Regions from separate parts of the Amycolatopsis sp. NPDC104775 genome, predicted to be linked through region 2. Evidence: riboswitches for the same ligand, from Rfam matches in the RefSeq annotation. Region 2 holds a riboswitch; each other region holds the start of a gene.

The links. A riboswitch is a leader RNA that binds a small molecule or an ion and turns the genes downstream of it on or off. The one in region 2 is predicted to bind S-adenosylmethionine.
Region 1: another riboswitch for S-adenosylmethionine. It lies ahead of ACZ63D_RS17315 (aminotransferase class V-fold PLP-dependent enzyme); the one in region 2 lies ahead of thrC (threonine synthase).
Region 3: another riboswitch for S-adenosylmethionine. It lies ahead of ACZ63D_RS08905 (methionine ABC transporter ATP-binding protein); the one in region 2 lies ahead of thrC (threonine synthase).

What each region holds. Positions count from the first base shown of each region.
Region 1 covers NZ_JBVJOE010000003.1:687,062-694,602, forward strand. The annotation lists gene ACZ63D_RS17300 (RluA family pseudouridine synthase) at 1-185, opposite strand, end outside; gene lspA (signal peptidase II) at 182-790, opposite strand; gene ACZ63D_RS17310 (hypothetical protein) at 889-1,395, shown strand; gene ACZ63D_RS17315 (aminotransferase class V-fold PLP-dependent enzyme) at 1,411-2,748, opposite strand; SAM riboswitch class IV at 2,789-2,903, opposite strand; gene ACZ63D_RS17320 (potassium/proton antiporter) at 3,000-4,478, opposite strand; gene ACZ63D_RS17325 (ArsR/SmtB family transcription factor) at 4,579-5,274, opposite strand; gene ACZ63D_RS17330 (penicillin-binding transpeptidase domain-containing protein) at 5,315-6,916, opposite strand; gene ACZ63D_RS17335 (amino acid permease) at 7,044-7,541, opposite strand, start outside.
Region 2 covers NZ_JBVJOE010000004.1:343,031-350,571, reverse strand. The annotation lists gene rpsT (30S ribosomal protein S20) at 251-511, shown strand; gene holA (DNA polymerase III subunit delta) at 752-1,723, opposite strand; SAM riboswitch class I at 1,854-1,987, shown strand; gene thrC (threonine synthase) at 2,001-3,266, shown strand; gene ACZ63D_RS20055 (ComEC/Rec2 family competence protein) at 3,291-5,669, opposite strand; gene ACZ63D_RS20050 (ComEA family DNA-binding protein) at 5,666-6,742, opposite strand; gene ACZ63D_RS20045 (GNAT family N-acetyltransferase) at 6,979-7,541, shown strand, end outside.
Region 3 covers NZ_JBVJOE010000002.1:3,341-10,881, forward strand. The annotation lists gene rsmA (16S rRNA (adenine(1518)-N(6)/adenine(1519)-N(6))-dimethyltransferase RsmA) at 1-562, shown strand, start outside; SAM riboswitch class I at 1,129-1,219, shown strand; gene ACZ63D_RS08905 (methionine ABC transporter ATP-binding protein) at 1,435-2,448, shown strand; gene ACZ63D_RS08910 (hypothetical protein) at 2,562-3,029, opposite strand; gene ACZ63D_RS08915 (4-(cytidine 5'-diphospho)-2-C-methyl-D-erythritol kinase) at 3,151-4,119, shown strand; gene ACZ63D_RS08920 (ABC-F family ATP-binding cassette domain-containing protein) at 4,157-5,926, shown strand; gene ACZ63D_RS08925 (fatty acyl-AMP ligase) at 6,005-7,541, shown strand, end outside.

The DNA.
Region 1 (7,541 bases), on a different contig from region 2:
ACCTCGAGCAGCCCGCCCGCGGAAAGCCGGTCCGATTTGCCCGCGGGCTGGCCGTCGAGCAGGACGTCGCCCGCCGCCGCCAGCTCCGCGACCGCGGTGCGGGACAGGCCGAGCAGTTTGGCCAGGCCGGCGTCGACGCGCATTCCGTCGAGCCCGTCGGGGACGGGCAGCATGCGCGCGCTCACGCGGTTTCCTTCTTCTTGCCGCGGGTGGAGGTGCCGTCGTAGTCCTTGCCGAGCAGAGACAGCAGCACGATCAGGGCGCCGCCGACGCAGATCGCGGAGTCGGCGATGTTGAAGATCGCGAAGCCCTCTCCATTGGGCACGAACGCGGAGATGAAGTCCACGACGTGGCCGCGCAGCGGGCCCGGCTCGCGGAAGAACCGGTCGGTCAGGTTGCCGAGCGCGCCGGCGAGCACGAGCCCGAGGCCGATCGCCCAGCCGACCGAGCGCAGCCTGCGCGAGATCCACACGATCGCGATCACGACGCCGATCGCGACGAGCGCGAGCACCCACGTCATGCCGGTCGCCATCGAGAACGCGGCGCCCGGGTTGCGGGTCACCTGCAGGTAGATCAGCCCGCCGAGGATCGGCTTGGGCTCCTTGCCCTCGAGGTTGGCGACGACGAGGTTCTTCGTGATCAGGTCGATCGCCCACAGCAGCGCCGCGACCGCGAACACCACCCACACCCGCCGTTTGGGCAGCGGTGCGCCTTCCTCGGCGGCCTCCTGCTCAGGCGGTTCCGCAGACGGCTCGACCTCGGATTCGGACGGCGAAGGATCGGTGCTCACACCCCCATTGTCCACGCCCGCGCCCGAGCAGGTCACAGCGGCAGTCCCCGGCCCGAATTCACTCGCCCCGGGCATGCCTCTCCGGCCATCATCGCTGCATGCCCGCCGAGATCCCTACGCCCGCCGTGGCCGCGGCCTGGATCGCCCTGGACCTCTCCCCCACCGACGACCTCCCGCTGTGGGCCGCCCACTGGCTGGCCGACGGCGAAGACGGCGAGCACTTGCGCCGCCTGGCAGGCCTGTCCCGCACTGAACCGCGAGAAATCCACGATGTGCAGCAGTCCGCCCTAGCCGACTGCCTCACCCCGATCCCCACCGCGACCGACGCGGCCCGAGACGCATTCACTCATCTGGCCCGGATGCTTCTCGGCGGCCACCTCACCGAACGCTCACTGCTGGTCGCCCTGCATACGATCGTCCTCCGCACCGACTACGCCGACAGCGTCCTGGAGCTGCCGCTAGCCCAAGCCTGGATGCTGGACGAAGAGTGGGACCAACCTTGGGGCCGCACCGAAGAGCAGATCAAAGTGGCGATCCGCGCGGCCTGCGAAGCCCAGCTGTGTTCGACGGCGTCGGCTCCGCCGCCGCGGGCGGAATCGCGTTAAGCCGATCCCGCACCCTCACCGGCAAAACGACGGCAACTCCCGCCCGTCGTCAACCGGTGCCCACCGGCCGTCCACCTTGGCGTACTCCCACCGCGCCCCCCGGGCCACGATCTGCCGCAACGCCAGCACGAGCCGGTCCACGTGTTCCTCGGTGCTGCCCAGCCCGAGGCTCACCCGGACCGCCTGCTGCCCGTCGCCCCCGGCCTCCCGGATCAGCCGCCGCGCGGCCACATGGGCGCAGAACGCCCCGTCCCGCACCCCGATCCCGTACTCGGCCGACAGCACCGCTGCGAGCCACCCGGGCTCGAACCCGTCGACCACGAAACTCACCGTGCCGACCCGATCCACCGGCGCGTCGAAGAACCGCAGCTCAGCACACCCGGGCAACCCGGCCAGCCCCTTGCGCAACCGCTCCAGCAACGCGGCCTCGTGCGCCTCCACAGCGTCCCAATGCGCCGCGAGCTGCTCGCAAGCCACCCCGAGCGCATACACGCCAACGGTGTTCGGCGACCCAGCCTCGTGCCGTTCCTCGCCGCTGTTCCACACCACGGCTTCCTCGGTCACCAGCTTCGTCGCGCCCCCACCGGCCAGATAAGGCTCAGCAGCCCGCAACCAGTCGCTGCGCCCGATCAACGCCCCCGCCCCGAACGGCGCGTACAGCTTGTGCCCGGACAGCGCGACGTAGTCGACATCCAGTTCCCGCAACGAAATCCGCCGATGCGGAGCGAGCTGCGCAGCGTCCAGCGCTACCCGCGCCCCATGTTTCCGGGCCACCGCGGCGATCTCCGCCACCGGCAGCAACTCGCCGGTCACATTGGACGCACCGGCGACCACCACCAGCCGAGGCCCCTGCGGACACTCGGCGAGTGCTTCGTACACAACGGACACCGCGGCGAGCCGAGTGCGCGGCAGCCGCACGCGCCGGACGTTCGGCCCGCGCCACGGCAGCAGCGCGGCGTGGTGCTCACTGTCGAAAACCACCACGGAAGTCTTGCGCGGCAACGCCTTCGCCAGCAGATTGAACGCATCAGTGGTGTTGCGGGTGAAGATCACCGAGTCGCCGCCGCGAGCGTCCACGAACCGGCGCAGCACGTCCCGGGTCCGCTCGTACAGCCGCGTCGAGACCTGCGAAGCGAAGCCGGCACCGCGATGCACGCTGGCGTACCAGGGAAGGAACTCGTCGACCGCCGAACGCACCGCGTCGAGACAGGGCGCGCTCGCCGCGTGGTCGAGGTTGGCGTAGCTGATGTCGCCGCCGGTCACCAGCGGCACCCGCAGCGTCGCACCGGCGACAGCGGGCACGGCGGGAACAGTGGCGACAGCTTCCGTGGACCGGTCGAGTGCGAGAGTCATGACGGTGCCTCCTCGGCGTTCCGGGGGACCCCCGGCGAGGGGCCCGCGCTTGCCCGCCGCACTGCGCGACCGGCCTGGTCCTCACCCGGGGCACCCCACCGCGGTAGGAGGGTTGCCGGCCAGCAAGCCGGGGCTTCGCGCTGGCACTCATGACCTGAACCAGACGATAGCGGAAAACCGGCGGGCGAAACCAGCCCCGTCTCGTGATCTGAGACGGCCGTCACCCGCGATGTCCACAAAGGACAGACGGATCAGGCCCCGGATTCCCCGCGCCAGCGGGCGAGGCGGCCGGCCCGGTCGACGGCCCGGATGCGCTGTTCGGTCGCGTCCCGGTCGGCCGCGGTCGTAACCACTAGAAGCTGGTCTTCGACCTGCAAACGGCTGGTTTTCTGCGGGGTGAAAGCCGTCCCGCTACGGACCACGAGGCTGACTGTCGCCCCGGCGGGCAGCCGCAGTTCCGACAGGTACACGCCGTGCAGCTTCGACCCCTTCTGGATGCGCACCTGCAGCAGTTCCGCACCGAGTTCGTCGAGCGGCGCGGAGTCGACCTCGATCTCGTGCGCCTGCGACGCCTTCGCCAGTCCGAGGATTCGCGCGAGCGGGCTGAGCGTCGCGCCCTGCAGCACGGTGAGCACGATGACGAGCACGAAAACCGCGTCCACGAGCCGCTGCGCGCCGGGCACGCCCTCGGACAGCGGGATCATCGCGAGCACGATCGGCACCGCGCCGCGCAACCCCGCCCAGGACAGGAACGCCTGCTCCCGCCACGGCAATCGGAACGGCAGCAGCGACAAGACGACCGACAACGGCCGCGCGAGCAGCAGCACCACAGCGCCCGCCACCAGACCGGGGATGAGCGCTTCGAGCAGCCGGGTCGGCGACGCGAACAAGCCGAGCAGCACGAACAAGCCGATCTGCGCGAGCCAGCCGAGCCCTTCGGCGAACGAGAGCGTGTCCGACCGGTGCGGCAGCTTGGAATTCCCGAGCACCAGACCGGCGACATAGGTGGCGAGCAGGCCGGAAGCGTGCGCCAGCTGTCCCGAAGAGTAGGCGAGCACGCACACCGCGACCGTGGCGAGCGGGTACAGGCCGGTCGCCGGAAGCGCGGCCCGGCGCAAGGCCTGCGCGCCCAGCCAGCCGAACGCGAGACCGAGCGCGAGACCGGTGAGCAGTTCGTAGACCACCAGCAGCGGCAGCGACCAGTCGACCGCCTCGCCGGAAGCGAGCACGACGACCGCGATGTAGGCGGGCGCGTCGTTGATCCCGGATTCCAGTTCCAGCGATCCGACGAGCCGTTTGCCGACCCCGGCCGTGCGCAGCACGGAGAACACCGCCGCCGCGTCGGTGGACGCGAGGACCGCGCCCCACAGCAAGGCGAGCCGCCAGTCGAGGCCGAGCAGCCAGTGCAGCGCCGCGCCGGTGACCGCCACGCTGATCACCACGGCCACTGTGGACAGCAGGATTCCGGGCCCCAGCGAGGGTTTCACCGCCGACCAGCGCGTGGTGAGCCCGCCTTCAGTAAGGATCAGGACGAGCGCGGCGAGCCCGAGCGACTGCGTGAGCGCCGGATTGTCGAAGCGGATGCCGAACCCGGCCTCGCCGAGCACGACGCCGATCCCGAGATACAGCAGCAGCGACGGGAATCCGAGCCGGATGGACACCCGCACCGCGACGACCGAGACGACCAGAACCAGCGCTCCGACGCCCAGCACCATGGGAAGCTCGTCCACCCGCCCGCCTCCCTCCCGGTCGCCCGCAGGCGTCCAGAATAGTGAGGCTGTGTCCGGTTCCCGAGCGCGCACCACCGGTCCGGGGGACCACGCACGTGTGTTACGAAGCCTCGGCGGCACTCACCGTCTCGAGATCGACACCGAGCGCGGCGAACGGACCCCTCGCGCCCGGCAAAACCCGGATCGCGCGCTGCGAGTCCCGCGTCAGCCATCCCGCCTCGACCGCCCGCTCCAGCACCGCCGCCGGGACCGCGCCGGCGAGGTGCTCGCGCCGCTCTGTCCAATCCAGACAGTCGCGCAGCAACGGCCGCTTCGGCCGGTCCGGCACGACGACTTCGAGACCGGCCAGCACGTCGCGTCCGGCGTCGGTGAGCGCGAGCCCGTCCGACACGTCGATCAGCCCCTGCTCGACCATCCCGTCGCGCAGGGCGACCCCGAGCGTCCCGGCCAGATGGTCGTAACAACTGCGGGCGAAGGACAATCGCTGCACCCGCAACGAAGTCCGCAGCCCAGACGGCCGTTTCAGCTCGGCGTGCTGCGCCAAATGCTCGATCAGTTCTGCGACCCGCGGATTCGCGAGCCGCACGTAAGCGTGCCTGCCCTGCTTCACCCGCGCGACGAAACCGGCGTCGGCCAGCCGCGTCACGTGTTCGCTGGCTGTCGAGACCGCGATCCGCGCCGCGGCCGCCAGTTCGCCGACTGTCCAGGCGCGGCCGTCGAGCAGCGCGAGGCACATGGTCGCGCGGCTCGGGTCCGCCAGCACGGCGGCGACTTCGGCCAATCCGACGGTTTCCATGCCCTTACGGTAGAACGCGGAAGCTTCGGCCGCGGCCGAACTACAACGCGTCGAGGAACTTCGCGCCCAGCGAGACGGCCGGTTTGGAGTCGTTGGCCCCCTCCAGGAACACCGCGAACGCCAGATCGCCGCGGTAGCCGACGAACCAGCCGTGCGCCTCCGCGCCGTCGCCGAACTGCGCGGTGCCGGTCTTGCCGAACACCGAGCCGGAGTGCGCCAGCCCGGTGGCCGTGCCACCGGTGACGACCTCGCGCATCATCCCGCGCAACGCCGACAGCACCGAGCCGGGCGGAGCGGAGTAGCCGGTGTTGGTCTTGGTGCCGTCCGCCCACAGCCGCGGCACCACCGCGTGCCCGGACGCCGCGGTCGCCGCCATCACCGCCGCCCCCATCGGGCTGACCTGCACCTTGCCCTGGCCGATGCCGTCCTCCACCTGCTCGTCCGCGTTCGCCGCCGGATCGACGCGGCCCAGCTCGGTGGACAGGCCGTCGATCGCGAAGTCGGCGTTGAGGCCGAACTGGGTGGCCGCCTTCGCGAGCCCGTCGGCGGGCAGCTGCGACGCGAGCCGGCCGAACGTGGTGTTGCAGGACTTCGCGAACGCCTTGTGCACCGTGGTCGTGCCGAGGTCGAAGCCCTCGTTGGACAGCGTGCGGGTGCCGATCCGGTCGGTCAGCGGGCACGGCACCGAGGAATCCGGCGTGACCAGCCCGGCTTCCAGAGCCGCGGTCGCGGTGACGATCTTGAACGTCGAGCCCGGCGCGTACTGGCCGCTGAACGCCGACGACGCGTTGGTGACGCTGCCGTTCTGCGCCACCGCGAGCACATCGCCCGAGGACGGCTGAATGGCGACGAGGACCGCCTTCCCGTGGTACCCGTCGACCGCTGCCTGCGCGGCCTTCTGCGTTTCGAGACTGAGCCCGGTAGCGGCCGGTTTGCGGTCGCCTTCGGGATTGCCGAACAGCGTTTCCAGGCTCTTGCCCGAGGCGTCCACGCGCTGCACCGCGAACGCTTCGGACGCCTGCCCGTGCCCGGTGAGCACCGCACGGAGCAGCGGGAACGCCTTGTCGTCAGCCAGTTTCAGCCCGCCGCCGCCGGAGACGACGAGCGGTTTGCCGTCGCGGTCGACCACCGCCGGAACGTCCGAGGACGCGAGCGCCAGCCGCTGTCCCGCTTCCAGTTTCGGATGCAGCACCGTCGGCGCCCAGTGCACCCGCCACTTGCCTTGCGCCTGGACGAGCCCGAGGCTGCCGGAGTACGTCCAGGCGCGGCCGGGGCCGAGGTTCCAGGTGATCGTGTAGGCCGCCGTGGCCTTGTCGCCCTGCGCCGCGCCGACGTCGCCGAGCTTGGCGGTCAGCTGCGTGGGGTGCAGCATCGACCACGCGTCCTGCAGCGCGGTCGAAGCGGCCAGGGGTTCGTCGGTCGCCTTGCTGGCGGCGTCGGAGTCCTTCCCGGCGAAGGCGAGCAGGTACTCGCGCGCCGCGGACGTCGGATCGCTCGGCTCCGCGGCCGCCGACGCCGTCTCCGAATCCGTTGAAGCCGCCTTCGATCCCCCGCCGTTGAGCAGCACGACCGCTGCCACCACGATCGCGACCACGGCCAGCGCGCTCCCGATCAGCACGCCCCTTTTCGCGGCAGGACTCACCGTCGCCTCCCCCTCGCCCACGCGGTCCGCCCGCGTCCCTGGCTCAGCTTGCCCATCGCTGCGCGGAACCGGGCGTTACCTCGGGGAATGCGACAGATTCGTGATCAACGCCGCGCCGTATAGGCCGTTATACAGTTTGGTCGGCTGAACGACGGGCGCGCTGCCACGCGATCCCGGCCGCGACCAGCACCACGACCAGCACGCCCGAGCTGATCAGCTGGGTCCGTGCCTCGGGGTCGCCCGCCATCACCACCAGGATCGCCACCATCGCGGCCAGCGTCGCCCAGGTCAGGTACGGGAAGCCCCACATGCGCACGGTGAGCCGGTCCGGCGCGGTGTGTTCCAGCTGCTTGCGCACGCGCAATTGCGTGCAGGCGACCAGGATCCACACGATCAGCAGCACCGAACCGACCGCGTTGAGCAGGTACTGGAAAACGGTGTCCGGCCAGAGCGCGTTCAGCGCCACGGCGACGAAACCGAACAGCACCGAGGCGGCGACGGCGAAAACGGGCACGCCGCTTCCGTCCACTTTGGTCAGTGCGCGCGGGGCGTGGCCGCGGCGCGCCAGCGAGTACAGCATGCGGGCCGCGCCGTACATGTTGGTGTTCAGCGTGGACAGCAAGGC
Region 2 (7,541 bases):
GCTGCGGGACCACGGGCAGGCGACGGAACCCTAGGCACTACCAGAGCCCACCGTAACCGAGCCGGAGCCGGGATGCCGCGCGATTGCCGGCTCCGGGGCCCGCGCCGGGGCCGCGAGCAGGGCTGTTAAGATTTTCGACTGTTGCCGTGCGGCATTCCGTCAGGGAGGAAACCCGGCTGATCCCTCGGGGTCGGCCTGGAGCCACGCGAACGCGGCAGCGACCTTCACCGAGTGAAAGAGGAACGCCTCCATGGCCAACATCAAGTCGCAGGTCAAGCGCATCACGACGAACGAGAAGGCGCGGCAGCGCAACCTGGCGATCCGGTCCTCGGTGAAGACCGCGATCCGCAAGTTCCGCGAGGCCGCCGAAGCAGGTGACAAGGACAAGGCCCTCGAACTGCAGCGCGACGCCGCTCGCAAGCTCGACAAGGCCGTCACCAAGGGCGTCATCCACGCCAACCAGGCCGCGAACAAGAAGTCGGCTCTCGCGAAGCGCGCGAACCAGCTCTGAGCGCAGTCTTTCGAGAAGGCCCGGCGGCTTCGGCTGCCGGGCCTTTTCCGTGCCTTGCGCAGTTGTGCCCGCTGGCCAGCGGGGACGGCCCCGGTTGAGGCGTCCCCTCGCTTGACGTCAGCGATCTCCGCTCGCCAGCGACGGCCTTGGTTGAGGCGATCCCCTTGCCGGGGCGTCAGCGATCTCCACTCGCCAGCGACGACGGCCGCGGTCGATGCCTCCCCCTCGCCGGGGCGGGCGTCAGCGGTCTCCCTTGGCCGCGACCACGTCGAGGACCGCGCGCTGCAGGGCGTAGTTCGCATCCGCCGCCGCGCCCTTGACCTCGGCGTTCAGCCGCGCGACGACCCGCATCGCGGTCGCCAGGCCGTCCTGGCCCCAGCCGCGGGACTGGCCCTGCGCCTTGCGGATCTTCCACGGCGGCATGCCCAGTTCGCCCGCCATCTGGTTCGGGTTGCCGCGTCCGGCCGCGGACACGCGGGCGATCGTGCGGACCGCGTCGGCGAGCGCGTCGGCCACGAGGACGTGCGGAACGCCCAGCTGCATCGCCCATTGCAGCGATTCCATCGCGGCGGCCCGGTCCCCCGCGACAGCCTTCTCCGCGACCGCGAAGCCGGTCACGTCGGCGCGGCCGGTGTGGTAGCGGCGGACCGCCTGCTCGTCGACGACTCCCCCGGTGTCGGCGACCAGCTGCGTCGCCGCCGAGGACAGTTCGCGCAAATCCGAGCCGACCGAGTCGAGCAGCGCCATCAGGCCCCCGGCGTCGATCTTGCCGCCCACCCGGCGAACCTCGTTGCGGACGAACGCCTCGCGCTCGGCGGGTTTGGTGAGCTTCGGGCATTCAGTGATTTCCGCGCCCGCTTTTTTCAACGCGCCCGGCAGCGCCTTGGCGGCCTTGCTCCGCCCGCCGCCGCTGTGCACGACCACGAGGACGATGCCGTCGGCCGGCGCCTTCGCGTACGCCAGCACCGCGTCGGACAGCTCCTGCGAGATGTCCTGCGCCGACTCCAGCACGATCACGCGCCCCTCGGCGAACAAAGACGGGCTGACCAGCTCGGCCAGCAGGGGGGGTGTGAGATCGGACACCCGCGTCCGCGTGAGGTCGGCCGTCGGGTCCGCGGCCTTGGCCGCGTCGAGGGAAGCTCGCACAGCCCGTTCGATGAGCAGTTCTTCCTCGCCCGTGACGAGGTGCAGCGGCGCGGGTGCGGTGGTCACCCGGCCATCTTCTCACCCGGCCGCCTTGCCGTCCGCTCCGGTGATGTGGGCCGCCTCCGTGGCACGAGGTGATCGCGATGTCGTACGGTGTAGCCGAGGACGCGCCCCCGGCGCTCCGACAACCGAATACCGCTCATCCAGAGGGGCAGAGGGAACGGCCCGACGAAGCCCCGGCAACCGGCGTACAGCCTGTCATCCCGCGATCGCGGGGTAGCTGACGACCACGGTGCCAATTCCGGCCCGCTTCGGCGGGGCAGATGAGGAAAGGAACCTCGCGATGACTGCAGCCCTCACCGCCACCTCCGCCAACAAGACGCTCGACCTCGGTCCGGCCGTCGAACTGGTGTCGAAGGAAGAAGGGCACCGGCAGCCGCTCGCTCCGGAATTCGTCTCCGCCGAAGACTTCTCGCCGCTCGAGGTCGCCTACGACTTCGGCCGCGTCCGCCGCGAGGACATCGAGGCGGGGCCGCGCAACATCTGGCGCTACAAGAAACTCCTTCCCGTCCCCTCGACCGTCGAGGAGACCCCGAACACCGAACCGGGCTGCACCCGGCTCGTGCGCGCCGACCGGCTCGCCAAGGAGCTCGGCCTCAAGAGCCTGTGGGTCAAGGACGACACCGGCAACCCGACGCACTCGTTCAAGGACCGCGTGGTCGCCGTCGCGCTCGCGGCCGCCCGCGAGTTCGGCTTCGAGGTCCTCGCGTGTCCCTCGACCGGCAACCTGGCCAACGCGACCGCCGCCGCGGCGGCTCGCGCGGGCTGGAGGTCGGTCGTGCTGATCCCGAAGAGCCTCGAGCGCGCGAAGATCCTCACCACCGCGGTCTACGACGGCGACCTGATCGCCGTCGACGGCAACTACGACGACGTGAACCGGCTCGCCACCGAACTGGCCGCCGAGCACCCGAAGTGGGCGTTCGTCAACGTCAACGTCCGCCCCTACTACTCCGAGGGCTCGAAGACGCTCGCCTACGAGGTCGCCGAGCAGCTCGGCTGGCGCCTCCCCGAGCAGATCGTCGTGCCGATCGCCTCCGGTTCCCAGCTCACCAAGGTGGACAAGGGTTTCCGCGAACTGGGCCAGCTCGGTCTCGTGGACGCCAGCCCGTACAAGGTGTTCGGCGCGCAGGCCACTGGCTGCTCGCCGGTTTCCACCGCGTACCGCAACGGCCACGACGTGGTCCAGCCGGTGAAGCCGGACACCATCGCCCGCTCGCTCGCGATCGGCAACCCGGCCGACGGCCCGTACGTGCTCGACGTGGTCAACCGCACCGGCGGCGCGATCGAGGACGTCACCGACGAAGAGGTCGTCGAAGGCATCCGGCTGCTCGCGCGCACCGAAGGCATCTTCACCGAGACCGCGGGCGGCGTCACCGTGGCGACCGCGAAGAAGCTCGTCGAGACCGGCAAGCTCGACCCGGAAGCCGAAACCGTCCTCCTCATCACCGGCGACGGCCTCAAGACCCTCGACGCGGTCGAGAACCACATCGGCCCGAAGGCCACCGTGCCGCCGTCCGCCGAAGCAGTCGCCAAGGCGCTCGGCTACTGACGCACCGGCCCGGGGTCCGCTGCCCTACCGCGGCGGACCCCGCGGCTCGCCCCGGCGCGCGATCGCGGGTCCGCTCCCGCCGGGCAGGACGGCGGTGTCCCCGTCCTCGTCGGTCCGGGTGACCAGTGCTCCCATCGTGCCGAGAACGTCCACTGTGGACTTGCTCGGGTGTCCGTATCCGTTGCCCGCGCCGACACTGATCAGCGCCGTGCGCGGTCGTACCGCCGCGAGAAACTGCGGCAGCGAATACCTCGATCCGTGATGCGGCACTTTCAGGACGTCCGCCCGCAGGTCGACGCCCTCGGCCAGCAGATCCGCCTGCGCGGCCAGTTCCACGTCCCCAGTCAGCAAAACCCGGCCAGCCGAGGTTTCGGCGCGCAGCACCACCGAACTGTTGTTGATCATCGTGCCGTCCTGCAACGCCGGTGCGCGAGTGGTGGCGTAGCGCGGACCGAGCACCTCCAGCGACAGCCCCGGCCATTCCAGCCGTTGACCCTCGCTCAGCTGCGCCAACGGCACGCCACGACGCTGCGCCTCGCCGGAAACCGACTGCCACGCCCACGCGGGCGCCCGCCCCGGCCCTACCGCGATCGCACCGACGGCCCGTCCGTCGAACACCGAGGCGAGACCGCCGATGTGGTCCGCGTGCAGGTGGCTCAGCACGAGCAACGGCACCCGTTCGACGCCCAGCCTGCGCAGGCATTCGTCGACCGGCCCTGGTTCCGGCCCGGTGTCGACGACCACGGCGCGGCCCGGCTCGGCGGTGGCCAAGACGACCGCATCTCCTTGTCCGACATCGCATTCCACCATCGCCCAGCCGTCCGGCGGCCAGCCAGGCGCCAGGACTTTGGCTGGCACGACCGTCAGCAGCACGACGACAAGTCCGATCGCCACCAGCAGCCGGAGCCGCCGAAATCGTGCGGCTACCACGACAACGACCAGCAAGGCCGCCGCGCACAAGCCGCCCCACCAGCCACCCGGCCAGGACAGCACCGCACCAGGCGCTCTCGCACCATGCCGGGCGACGGTGATCAGCCATCGTGCTTCCGGATCTGCCATATGGATCAGCACCTGTCCCGCGCCTGCCCACCACGGCCCGACGACTGTCGTGAGCACGCCCAGCACAGTGACCGGCGCGACCACTGGTGCCGCAAGGACATTGGTGACGACTGAGACCAGGCTTACCGTCCCCGCCATACCGGCGATGACTGGAGCGGTGACCACGAAGGCGGCCAGCGGCACGGCGAGACCTTCGGCGTAGCCGGGCGGAACTCCCCTTCGGGTCAACGAATCCGCCCAGCGCGGCGCGAGCAGAACCAGGCCCGCCGTCGCCAGCACCGAGAGCGCGAAGCCGAAATTTCCCGCCATCGTCGGATCCCACGCCACCAGCACGCACACCGCGAACGCCAAGGCGGGCAACGCCGAGCCACGCCGTCCGAGGGCCAGCGCGAGCAACCCGATGCCGCCCATGACGCCAGCACGCACCACGCTGGGCTCGGGTCCCACCAGGACGAGGAATCCCGCCAGGCAGGCTCCGGCCGCCGTTGCGGACGACCTCGGACCCGCTCGGACCAATCGGCACAGCAACAGGACGGCTCCGCCGATGATGACGAGATTCCCGCCGCTCACCGCCATCAAGTGAGTGAGCCCGGAAGCCTTGAACTCGCCCTCGACCCGTTGCGGCAACGCACTCGTATCGCCCAGCACCAGTCCGGGCAAGAGACCCGCTGGTTCCTCCGGCAGGACCGCGCACAGTGAATGCAAGCTGTTGCGCAGGGCCCCGGCGGCCTGTTGCCACCACGGTGCTCGCCCGATGTCGGCTGGTGCGGAACGGACGGAGAGCACCGCGGCGGTCAGCTCGCCGCCGCGCGCGGGCAGGAGGCGGCCGGAGGTCGTTGCTTCCTGGCCGGGCAGCAAGCCGCTCCATCCCGCGACCGGTGCCAGCAACAGCACCCGGCCAGTCGATTCGACCCGCCGACCGTCCACTGTGGCCATGGTGACTCGAGCAGGAATGGCCACGGATCGCGTGCCTGCCTGCTGATCGGCGTAGCCAGCTTGGTGAATCGGCCGCGGGCGCTCGCTGATTTCCACCCGGAGCGTCGCTGTGCCGCCGCGTGCGGCAGCGGCACCCAGCGGGTCGGATGCCGCGTCGTGAATGCGCAGAGCAGTCGGCACCGCGGCGACGAGCCCCGCTAGTAGCAGCGCTCCCCCGACACCTACATATTGGGAACGGCCCCGCGCTAGAAGCACTGCGCCGCCGATGACCGCTGCGGTGCCGAGCACGGTCGCGACCCACCAGCCGAGTTGCAGTCCGGCGAGAGTGGCCGCCCATCCGGCGACCGCAGCGGGGACGAGGCGGAAATCGTGGTCACGCCGCGGCTTTTCCTCGGTGTCCAGTTTCATCCGACAGTCACCTGCTCGCGGAGCTTCTCGAATTTGCTCTGACCGATTCCGTCGACGTCGCGGAGTTGTTCGACGCTGGAGAATCCGCCGTGCTGGGTGCGCCAGTCGGTGATGCGCCGAGCGGTGACCTCGCCGACGCCCGGGAGGCTGTCGAGTTGTTCGGCGGTCGCGGAGTTGAGGTCGATTTTGCTGGCCGCGGCTCCTGATCCGGCCGGTGCCGCCGGGGCGGCGGGGACGCCGACTGCCAGTTGCTCGCCGTCGGTGAGTTTGCGGGCCAGGTTCAGTGCGGTCAGGTCGACGCCGGGGTCGGTGCCGCCGGCCGCGCGGAGGGCGTCGGCGACGCGGGAACCCGGCGGCACGGTGACGAGCCCTGGCGAACGCACGTGGCCGATCACGCTGACGACCAGGTTTTCGGTGGCTTTCGACGCGTGCGGCACTTGCGCCCGGGCGGCCGGGAGCGGCGGGGCGATCTCGGCGGCGGGTGCGCGGCCGAAGATCGCCAGGCCTCCGGCTATGACAGCGGTGGCTGCCAGCAAGGCCAGGGCGAAGATCATTCCCCGGCGGCCCAGGAAGCCAGGCAGGCCAGTCGGGCCAGGGAGCCAGCGGCGTGCCAGCCGGTGTCCGGTGTGTTCAGGCAGCCAGCCGCGGACGAGTTTTCCGCCGGGCAATGGGCTTTCCGGCGGCTGTGGATTGTCGGCGAGTGCGGACAGTCGGAGTTTCCGGCCCGGTGGCCGCATAAGTGGCGCGGAGCTGGACGGCGAGCCGTCCGCGGCGGCTGCCGGATGGCGGTCCAGGAGCGGTGAGCTGTCGGCAATTGCAGACACACCCGTCGTGGGTGCGTGCGGCAAGCCGGATGCCGGGCCGCCGGGGTCCGCCAGCAGCTGGCTCTCGGTGCTTGCCAGCGATCGATCCTCCTCGCGGCGGCTGCGCCCGAACCGGCCCACGGGCAGCCAGCGGCGCACCGGCCCGCTGCCGGGTCCGGCGGCGTGCGGGACCGCGGCCAGCTGGTCGGCCAGCCAGGTGAGCCTGACGTTGACGGGAGTGCCCTGGTCTCGGGCGGACTGCTCGAACACACGATCGACGCTAGGCGTCGGCCGGTCCGGCGGCGAGAGGGTTCCGCGCGATCTGTGGACAACCCGCCCCTTGGGGACAACTCGGCCGTCGCCGCGGGCGACGCGCCGGAAACTGTCGGGGTGCGCGGTCATACTGGCGGGTTCGGCCGCTGGAACCGGTGCGCGAAAAGCGTTCGCGGCCGCCGCGGTCATCCGCTAGACCTGGCAGTCAGCCGTCGAACGGAGCTTGCGCACCTGTGAACCACACCGACCTGACCTTGCGTCCGATCACCGGGGCCGAAGAACTCGATCTCTTCTGCCAGCTCGCCTACGCCCTCGACCACGAACTCGCCGACGACCTCGCCACCGGCCGTCGCAGGCCGGACTGGATGTGGGTCGCGCTCCGCGGCGGCGAACTCGTCGCCAGGGCCGCATGGTGGGGCCGGGCCGAGGAACCGGTCCCGTTCCTGCTGGACTTTTTCGATCTCGAGGACGCGGCCGTCGGCGCGCGGCTGCTCCGGACCGCGATGGCGGAGATCCTGCCCGCAGGCACTCGACCTCCGGTCTACCACCGGATAGTCCCCGTTGAGTGGCGCGAAAAAGCTGAGACCCGAAGCGTGGTCGAAGACCGGATGACCGCGCTGCGCCAGACCGGCGCCCACCTGCTCGCGGAGCGGCTGCGTTTCGAATGGCGGCCAGGGACACCGGGCGCCCCGCCTCGAAAACGGCTGCTCTTCCGGAAGATCCGCGACGAGGACGAGATCCTCGACCTCATGACCCGGGTCCTGGACGGGACGCTCGACGCGCACAGTCGCGCCGA
Region 3 (7,541 bases), on a different contig from region 2:
GGAGGCAGCGGATCGGCTGACTGTCGTCGGAGCCGACGCGCTGCGGGTGCGGGCCGCCGACCTCCCGGCTGAGCCGGTGTCGATCGTGGCGAACCTGCCGTACAACGTCGCGGTGCCGGTGGTGCTGCACCTGCTGGCCGAGCTGCCGTCGCTGCGCAGTGGGCTCGTAATGGTCCAGACCGAGGTCGCCGACCGGATGGCGGCCGGGCCGGGCAGCCGCACATACGGCGTGCCGAGTGTGAAACTCGCCTGGTATGGCCCGGCACGGAAGGTGGCCGCGGTGCCGCGCGCGGTGTTCTGGCCGGTGCCGAACGTCGATTCCGCGCTGGTGTCGTTCACCCGGACTGACCCGGTGTCCGGGGTGGATCGGGCGCGGTTGTTCTCCGTCGTGGACGCGGCGTTCTCGCAGCGGCGCAAGACTTTGCGGGCGGCGCTGGCGGGATGGGCCGGCTCGGCCGAGCGGGCTGGTGAATTGCTCGCCGAGGCGGGGATCGACCCGAAGACGCGTGGGGAGCAGTTGGACGTGCACGCGTTCGCGCGGATCGCGGCTGCCGGAACCTGACCCCCTCCCGCGGCACTCGCTTTGCGACGTCCAACGGCGGCGGTGTGCCGGGTATTCCGACTGTGGCGCACTAGTTTCGTCGATTCGGTCGATGATCTTGCGCGGTCGCTGATCGTGGGCATTCCCGGCCAGCTGGCTACTCTCGGTCATCGCGTGAGTGCGGTTGAGGCGGTCGTATCCGCGTGGTGAGCGGCTCGGCATTCGGGGGAGCCGGATTGCTCCGCGGCCTGGATTGTTCGGCTGCGCCAACCGAAGGTGCTTCGCTCAGCGGACAATCTCCACCCCGTCGCGGACGCTGCCGCACGCGAGTCCGGCCTCGGTAGCCGCCCCAACTTGACAACGGGAAAACTCTTGTTCCACAAAGATCCTTGATCGTCCACAGTGGAACGAACGTGTTCGCCGCCGGTGTCCTTCGCGTCTAGTTCCCAGGTCGAGGCACTGTTCGGCGACCGAAGTACCGGGGTCGCGGATCCTGGACGCCGCGTTCCGGTATGCGGGCACCTCCAGACGTGTGATCTGCACCAACGCGCTTGCGTTCAGCCAATGGGATCGGCTTTACTCACAAGCGTCCATCCCGAGCGACTGAGAGACCTGGCTCGCCGAAGTCGCAGCAACCACCCTCCGCAGGGCAGGTGCTACCGCCAGGACCGATGGAGGCTGTTTTCGATGAAGAGGGTCACCCGCCCGCTCCTGCTGACCCGCCGGCGCGTAGTCGACGAAGGTCGCCGCTCGGTATGTGCGTGTCGACGCTCCATGGTCATCGCCTGATCGTTTTTTCCGCAGTTTCTTGCGCCGTCCACTGTGGACGGTAATTCGATGACGCCTGGCGCGCCCGGAATCGGCGCTGCGCCTCGTTTGCCTGGAGCCCTTTCGTGATCACTGTCGAAAACGTGTCCAAGTCCTTTCCCTTCCACGGAAATCGTGTCGCCGCGCTGCGCGATGTGAGCGTTGACGTGCAGGCCGGTTCGCTGTTCGGAATCGTCGGCCCGTCCGGTTCCGGCAAGTCGACCCTCGCCCGCTGCATCGCGCTGCAGGAGCGTCCCGACCGCGGGGTCGTGCGGCTCGACGGCCTCAACACCGCGACGCTCGACGGCAAGCGGCTGCGGGAGATCCGCCGCCAGCTGGGCGTCGTCGGGACCAAGCCGGAGCTGATCGCCGAGCGCACCATCGCCGGCAACATCGCCAGCCCGCTGGAGCAGCTCGGCGTCGACGGCCCGCAGCGCCGCAGCCGGGTCGGCTCGCTGCTCGACCTGGTCGGCCTCACCGCCCGCGCCGCGCAGAAGCCGGAAGAACTCACCGACGGCCAGCTCCGCCGGGTCGCGGTCGCCAAGGCGCTCGCCGCCGGACCGGCCGTGCTGCTCGCCGACGACCCGACCGCCGGGGTCGCGGCCGAGGACGCCGGCGCGGTGCTCGCCGTGCTCGACCGGGCGCGGGCCGAGCTGGGCGTGACGGTCGTCGTCACCACGCCGGACGCGGACGTCGTCCGCCGGGTCTGCGACGACGTCGCGGTGCTCGACAACGGCGCGATCGTCGAGCGCGGCACGGTGCTCGACCTGATTTCGACGCCGGACAGCTGGACCGCGCAGGCGGTGCTGCCGTCGATCGAGACCTCGCGCGCCCAGTCCGCGAAGTACGACCGCGCGGTCGACGTCGTGCTGATCGGTTTCGCGTCGGTGGGCGCCCTGCTGCCCGAGGCGGCCAGCCGCTTCGACGTGGAACTCGCCACCATCGGCGGCGGCCTCACCCGCATCGGGGACACCCCGATCGCCCGGTTCCGCCTCGGCGTCCGCGGCGAGCGGGCCGACGCCGCGCTGTCCTGGATCTCCGACCGGGGCGCGCACGTGAGCCAGCCGGCTCGCGGTCCGCAGAGCGTCGTCGCTGCCTGAGTTCCTTTCGCTGAACCGTTTTCGAGGGCCGTCCCATTCGGTTGGGGCGGCCCTCGCCGTCTCCGCGGGACGCGGTGCCCGAGAAATCAGGTCACTCGGTCAAAGCTTTAGGACTAGTGTCCTGAAGTCTGTCCATTGTGGTCGTTCCGGCGCAGGATCTCCGCCACTGCCGGATCCACGTGCGCCTCGGCGATCTGCTTCCACTTCGCCACGAGGGTGGCGAACGGCACCGGGTTGCCCAGGGAATCGGCTCGCTCCAGGGTTTCGACCAGTTCGCCGACGAGCGTCCGCACCTCTTCCGGGGACAGGTATCGCGCCCACGGGAACGCGGCGGGCAGGGCCTCGGCGGCCAGCGCGACCGACTCGGAGCCGCGGCGCATCAACTCCGCGAGAAGCGTGACGGCTACGGAAAAACCAGCTGCCGACTGCTCGGCGCGCTCGGCGGTGAGCAGCACCAGGTCCGGCTTGTCCTTCTCCCGGCGGCGAATCCGGACCGCCCGGCTCGGCGAACGTTCGAGCTGGTCGGTGACCCGGCGCGGGTGCAGGGACAGCTCGGACAGGTTGACCTCGGGCGGGCGCATAGTTACAAAGTAATTCCAAATTAGCCCGTCTGGCCAATCCGGAACGACGACTGGGGGAACTTCCGTGCCAACGTTTTCTCCTGGCGGGACCTGGTCCGCGGCAGCCACGTAGGCTGGACGGGTGCTCGCCGTCGTTCCACCACCAGTCACCGTCCGGGTCCCGGCCAAGGTCAACCTGCACCTGGCCGTCGGCGACCTGCGGGCGGACGGATTCCACGAGCTGGTCACCGTCTTCCAGGCGCTTTCGCTCACCGACGAGGTGACCGTCGCGGCCACCGACGAGCCTGGGCTCGAGGTGTACGGCGAGGGGGAGCGCACCGTGCCCACCGACGGCGCCAACCTCGCCTGGCGCGCGGCGCGCGAGCTGGCTGCCTACGCCGGACGACCGGACGCCGAGATGCCGAAGGTGCGAATCGTGCTGCGCAAGGGCATTCCAGTCGCGGGCGGCATGGCGGGCGGGAGCGCGGACGCGGCGGCGGCGCTGGTCGGGCTTTCGTCGCTGTGGAAGCTCGACATCACGCGTGACGAGCTGGCCACCATCGCCGGACGCCTCGGCAGCGACGTGCCCTTCGCGCTGTATGGCGGCACCGCGCTCGGCACCGGCCGCGGCGAGCAGCTCGTGCCGGTGCTCGCCCGGCATACGTTCCATTGGGTGCTGGCCTTCGACGAGGAAGGCCTGTCCACGCCCAAGGTGTTCGGCGAACTCGACCGGTTGCGCGCGGACGGCAAACCGCCGCGGATCGGGTCGCACACGCCGGTCGTGGAAGCGCTCGCGTCGGGGGATCCTCGCCAGCTCGCCCTGTTGCTGGGCAATGATTTGCAAGCGGCCGCGGTGTCGCTGCGGCCTGGTCTGCGCCGCACGCTGCGCGCCGGGGTGAACGCGGGTGCCCTGGCCGGATGCGTGTCCGGCTCCGGGCCGACGTGCGCGTTCCTGTGCTCCGACGCGGAAACCGCGGTCGAGGTGGCCGCTGAGCTGTCCGGCGCGGGAGTGTGCCGGACGGTGCGGGTCGCGCACGGCCCGGTGCCCGGCGCGCGGGTGGTCGGCGGCGACGACGCGCCGCGCAACGCCCCGCCGCGCGTGCACGCGTGAAACTTCGTCTCAATAGTCCACAGTGGAAAGGATCCGGATGGCCAACCTGGTCAACCTGGAATCGGTGAGCAAGTCCTACGGCGTGAAGCCGTTGCTGGACAACGTTTCCCTCGGCGTCGCCGAGGGGCAGCGGATCGGCGTCGTCGGGCTCAACGGCGGCGGCAAGACCACGCTGCTCGAAGTCCTTTCCGGACTGAGCGAGCCGGATTCCGGCCGGGTGAGCCAGGTGCGCGGCCTGCGGATGGCCGTCGTCACCCAGCGCACCGAACTGCCGACCGGCAGCACGGTCGGCGATGTGGTGCTGGAGCGCTACGGAGCCGAGCACGAATGGGCCGCCGACGCCCGCGTCCGGTCTATTGTGGACGGTCTCGGCATCACCGCGATCGGCCTCGACACCCCGACCGCGAACCTGTCCGGTGGCGAACGCCGCCGCGTCGCGCTGGCCGCCGCGCTGACCGGTGAACTGGACCTGGTGGTCCTGGACGAGCCCACTAACCACCTTGACGTCGAAGGCGTCCGCTGGCTCGCCGATCATCTGCTGGGCCGCCGGATCGCGGTCGTGGTCGTGACCCACGACCGGTGGTTCCTCGACACCGTCGCGAGCCTCACCTGGGAGGTCGCGAACGGCCGGGTCGAGCAGTACGAAGGCGGTTACGCCGACTGGATTTTCGCGCGCGCCGAACGCGCCCGCCTCGCCGCGACCGCGGAGGAGAAGCGGCAGAACCTGGCGCGCAAGGAATTGGCGTGGCTGCGGCGCGGTCCGCAGGCGCGTTCCTCGAAGCCGCGCTACCGCGTCGAGGCCGCCGAAGCGCTGATCGCCGACGTGCCGCCGCCGCGCGATTCCGTGGAGCTGATGGCGTTCGCGAAACGCCGGCTCGGCAAGACGGTGCTGGAGCTGGAAGACGTTTCGCTCGCAGTCGGCGACCGGACGCTGCTCGACCACGTCACGTGGCGGATCGGCCCGGGCGACCGGATCGGTCTCGTCGGCGTGAACGGCTCCGGCAAGACCACGCTGCTGAAACTGCTCGGCGGTGATGTCGAATCGTCCACCGGACGCCGGGTGCAGGGCAAGACGGTCGCGCTCGCGCACCTGCGCCAGGAACTCGACGACCTGCCCGGCGATCTCCGGGTGCTGCAAGCGATCGAGCAGATTTCCGGCCGCGTCGTGTTCGGCAAGCAGGAGATGACCGCCTCGCAGCTCGGGGAGAAGCTCGGCTTCCCCGCCGCACGGCAGTGGACGCCGGTCGGCGACCTCTCCGGTGGCGAACGCCGCCGGCTGCAGCTGTGCCGCCTGCTGATGGCCGAGCCGAACGTGCTGCTGCTGGACGAACCGACGAACGACCTGGACATCGACACCCTGCAGCAGCTCGAAGACCTGCTCGACGGCTGGCCGGGCACGATGGTGGTGGTCTCGCACGACCGGTACCTGGTCGAGCGGGTCTGCGACGCCACGTACGCGCTTCTCGGCGACGGCAAGGTCACTCACCTGCCGGGCGGGATCGAGGAGTACCTGCAGCGCCGCGCCCGCGCGAAGGAGGCCGCGCCGCGGCGCGAGGCACCCCCGGCGGAGAAGACCGAGGCCAAGCGCAGCGCGGCGGAAACCCGTGCGGCGCAAAAGGAATTGGGCCGCTTGGAACGGAAACTGGACCAGCTCGCGAAACGGGAGGAGAAGCTGCACTCGGCACTCGCGGAGGCGGCGACCGATCCGGAGAAGCTGATCGAGCTCAACACCGAGCTGAAAGCCGTCCTGGCGGAGAAGGACGACGTCGAGGCGCGGTGGCTGGAGACCTCCGAACTCGCCGAGTGACGCCGCGTCCGGCACCGGTCATCGGCTGTTCACGCCGCCGCGGCGACGCCGGAAAAACCGGACAGTAATCTGACGCACATGAGTCGGTTTGTGGACACACTCGTCGGGACTGCGGCGGACCGGGGGCAACGGCGCGGCATGGTGACCGGCGAGCCCAAGGAGCCGGTGCGCCGGACCTGGGCGCAGGTGCACGACGAAGCGCGCCGGATCGCGGGCGGGCTGGTCAACGGGGGACTGGCGCCCGGGAGCGCGGTGGCGGTGCTAGCTGCCGCACCGGTGCTCATCGCGCCGACTGTGCAGGCGGTGTGGCTCACCGGCGGCAGCGTGACGATGCTGCACCAGCCGACGCCGCGCACCGACCTCGCCGAATGGGCCGAGGACACGGTGAAGGTGCTCGAGATGATCGGGGCCGAACTGGTCGTGCTCGGCGAACCGTTCGACCAGCTGGCCCCGGTGCTGGAGGGCAAGGGCATCAGCTACCGGCTGATCTCCGAACTGGCCGACGCCGAACCGCTGGCCGAGATCGTGCCGACCGCCGAGGGCGACACCGCGCTGCTGCAGCTGACCAGCGGGTCCACCGCGGAGCCGAAGGCCGTCCGGATCACCTACGGCAACCTGTACACCAACGTCAAGGCGATGGTGGATCGCGCCGAGTTCGAGTTCGACACCGACGTGATGGTGTCGTGGCTGCCGACCTTCCACGACATGGGCATGGTCGGCTTCCTGACCGTGCCCATGACGTTCGGCGTCGAGCTGATCAAGATCACCCCGGTCGAATTCCTCACCGGACCGTTGATCTGGCCGGAGCTGATCAGCAAATACGGCGGCACCACGACGGCCGCGCCGAACTTCGCGTACGCCATCGTCGGCAAACGCATGGCCCGCGTCGAGGACGACCACGCTTACGACCTGTCGAAGCTGCGCATCGCCCTCAACGGGGCGGAGCCGATCGACGAGACGGCCGTCCAGACCTTTGTGGACGCCGGGAAACGGTTCAAGATGCCGCCCGAGTGCGTGTTCCCTGCTTACGGCATGGCGGAGGCGACGCTGGCCGTCTCGTTCGCGCCGTTGTTCACTGGGCTCACGTTGGATGTTGTCGAGGCCGACGCTCTTGAGGCGGACAACCGGGCGGTGCCGGTGCCTGAGGGCGATCCTCGGCGGGGTACGGATGAGGTGCGTTCGTTCGCCTTGCTCGGCCGTCCGCTGGACGGGTTGGAAGCGGATATTGTCGATGAATCCGGTGCTGTGCTGGGCGAACGTCAGGTTGGGGAGATCCGCCTGCGTGGGGAGGCTGTGACGCCGGGGTATCTGACTGTCGACGGGCCGCTGGATACCCAGGATCGCGATGGGTGGATGAAGACCGGTGACCTGGGGTATCTGGTCGACGGGCAGATCGTGATCTGTGGGCGGCGCAAGGACGTCATCATTATGGGCGGGCGGAATTTGTACCCGACCGATATTGAGCGTGCTGCGGGTTCGGTTGAGGGTGTGCGGGCTGGGAACGCCGTCGCGGTTCGGCTGGATGCGGGGAGTCGGCGGGAACGCTTCGCGGTGGTGGTGGAGTCCAAGCTGGCCGGGGATGCCGCGGAGGAGAACCGGCTGGCGAAGGAGATCG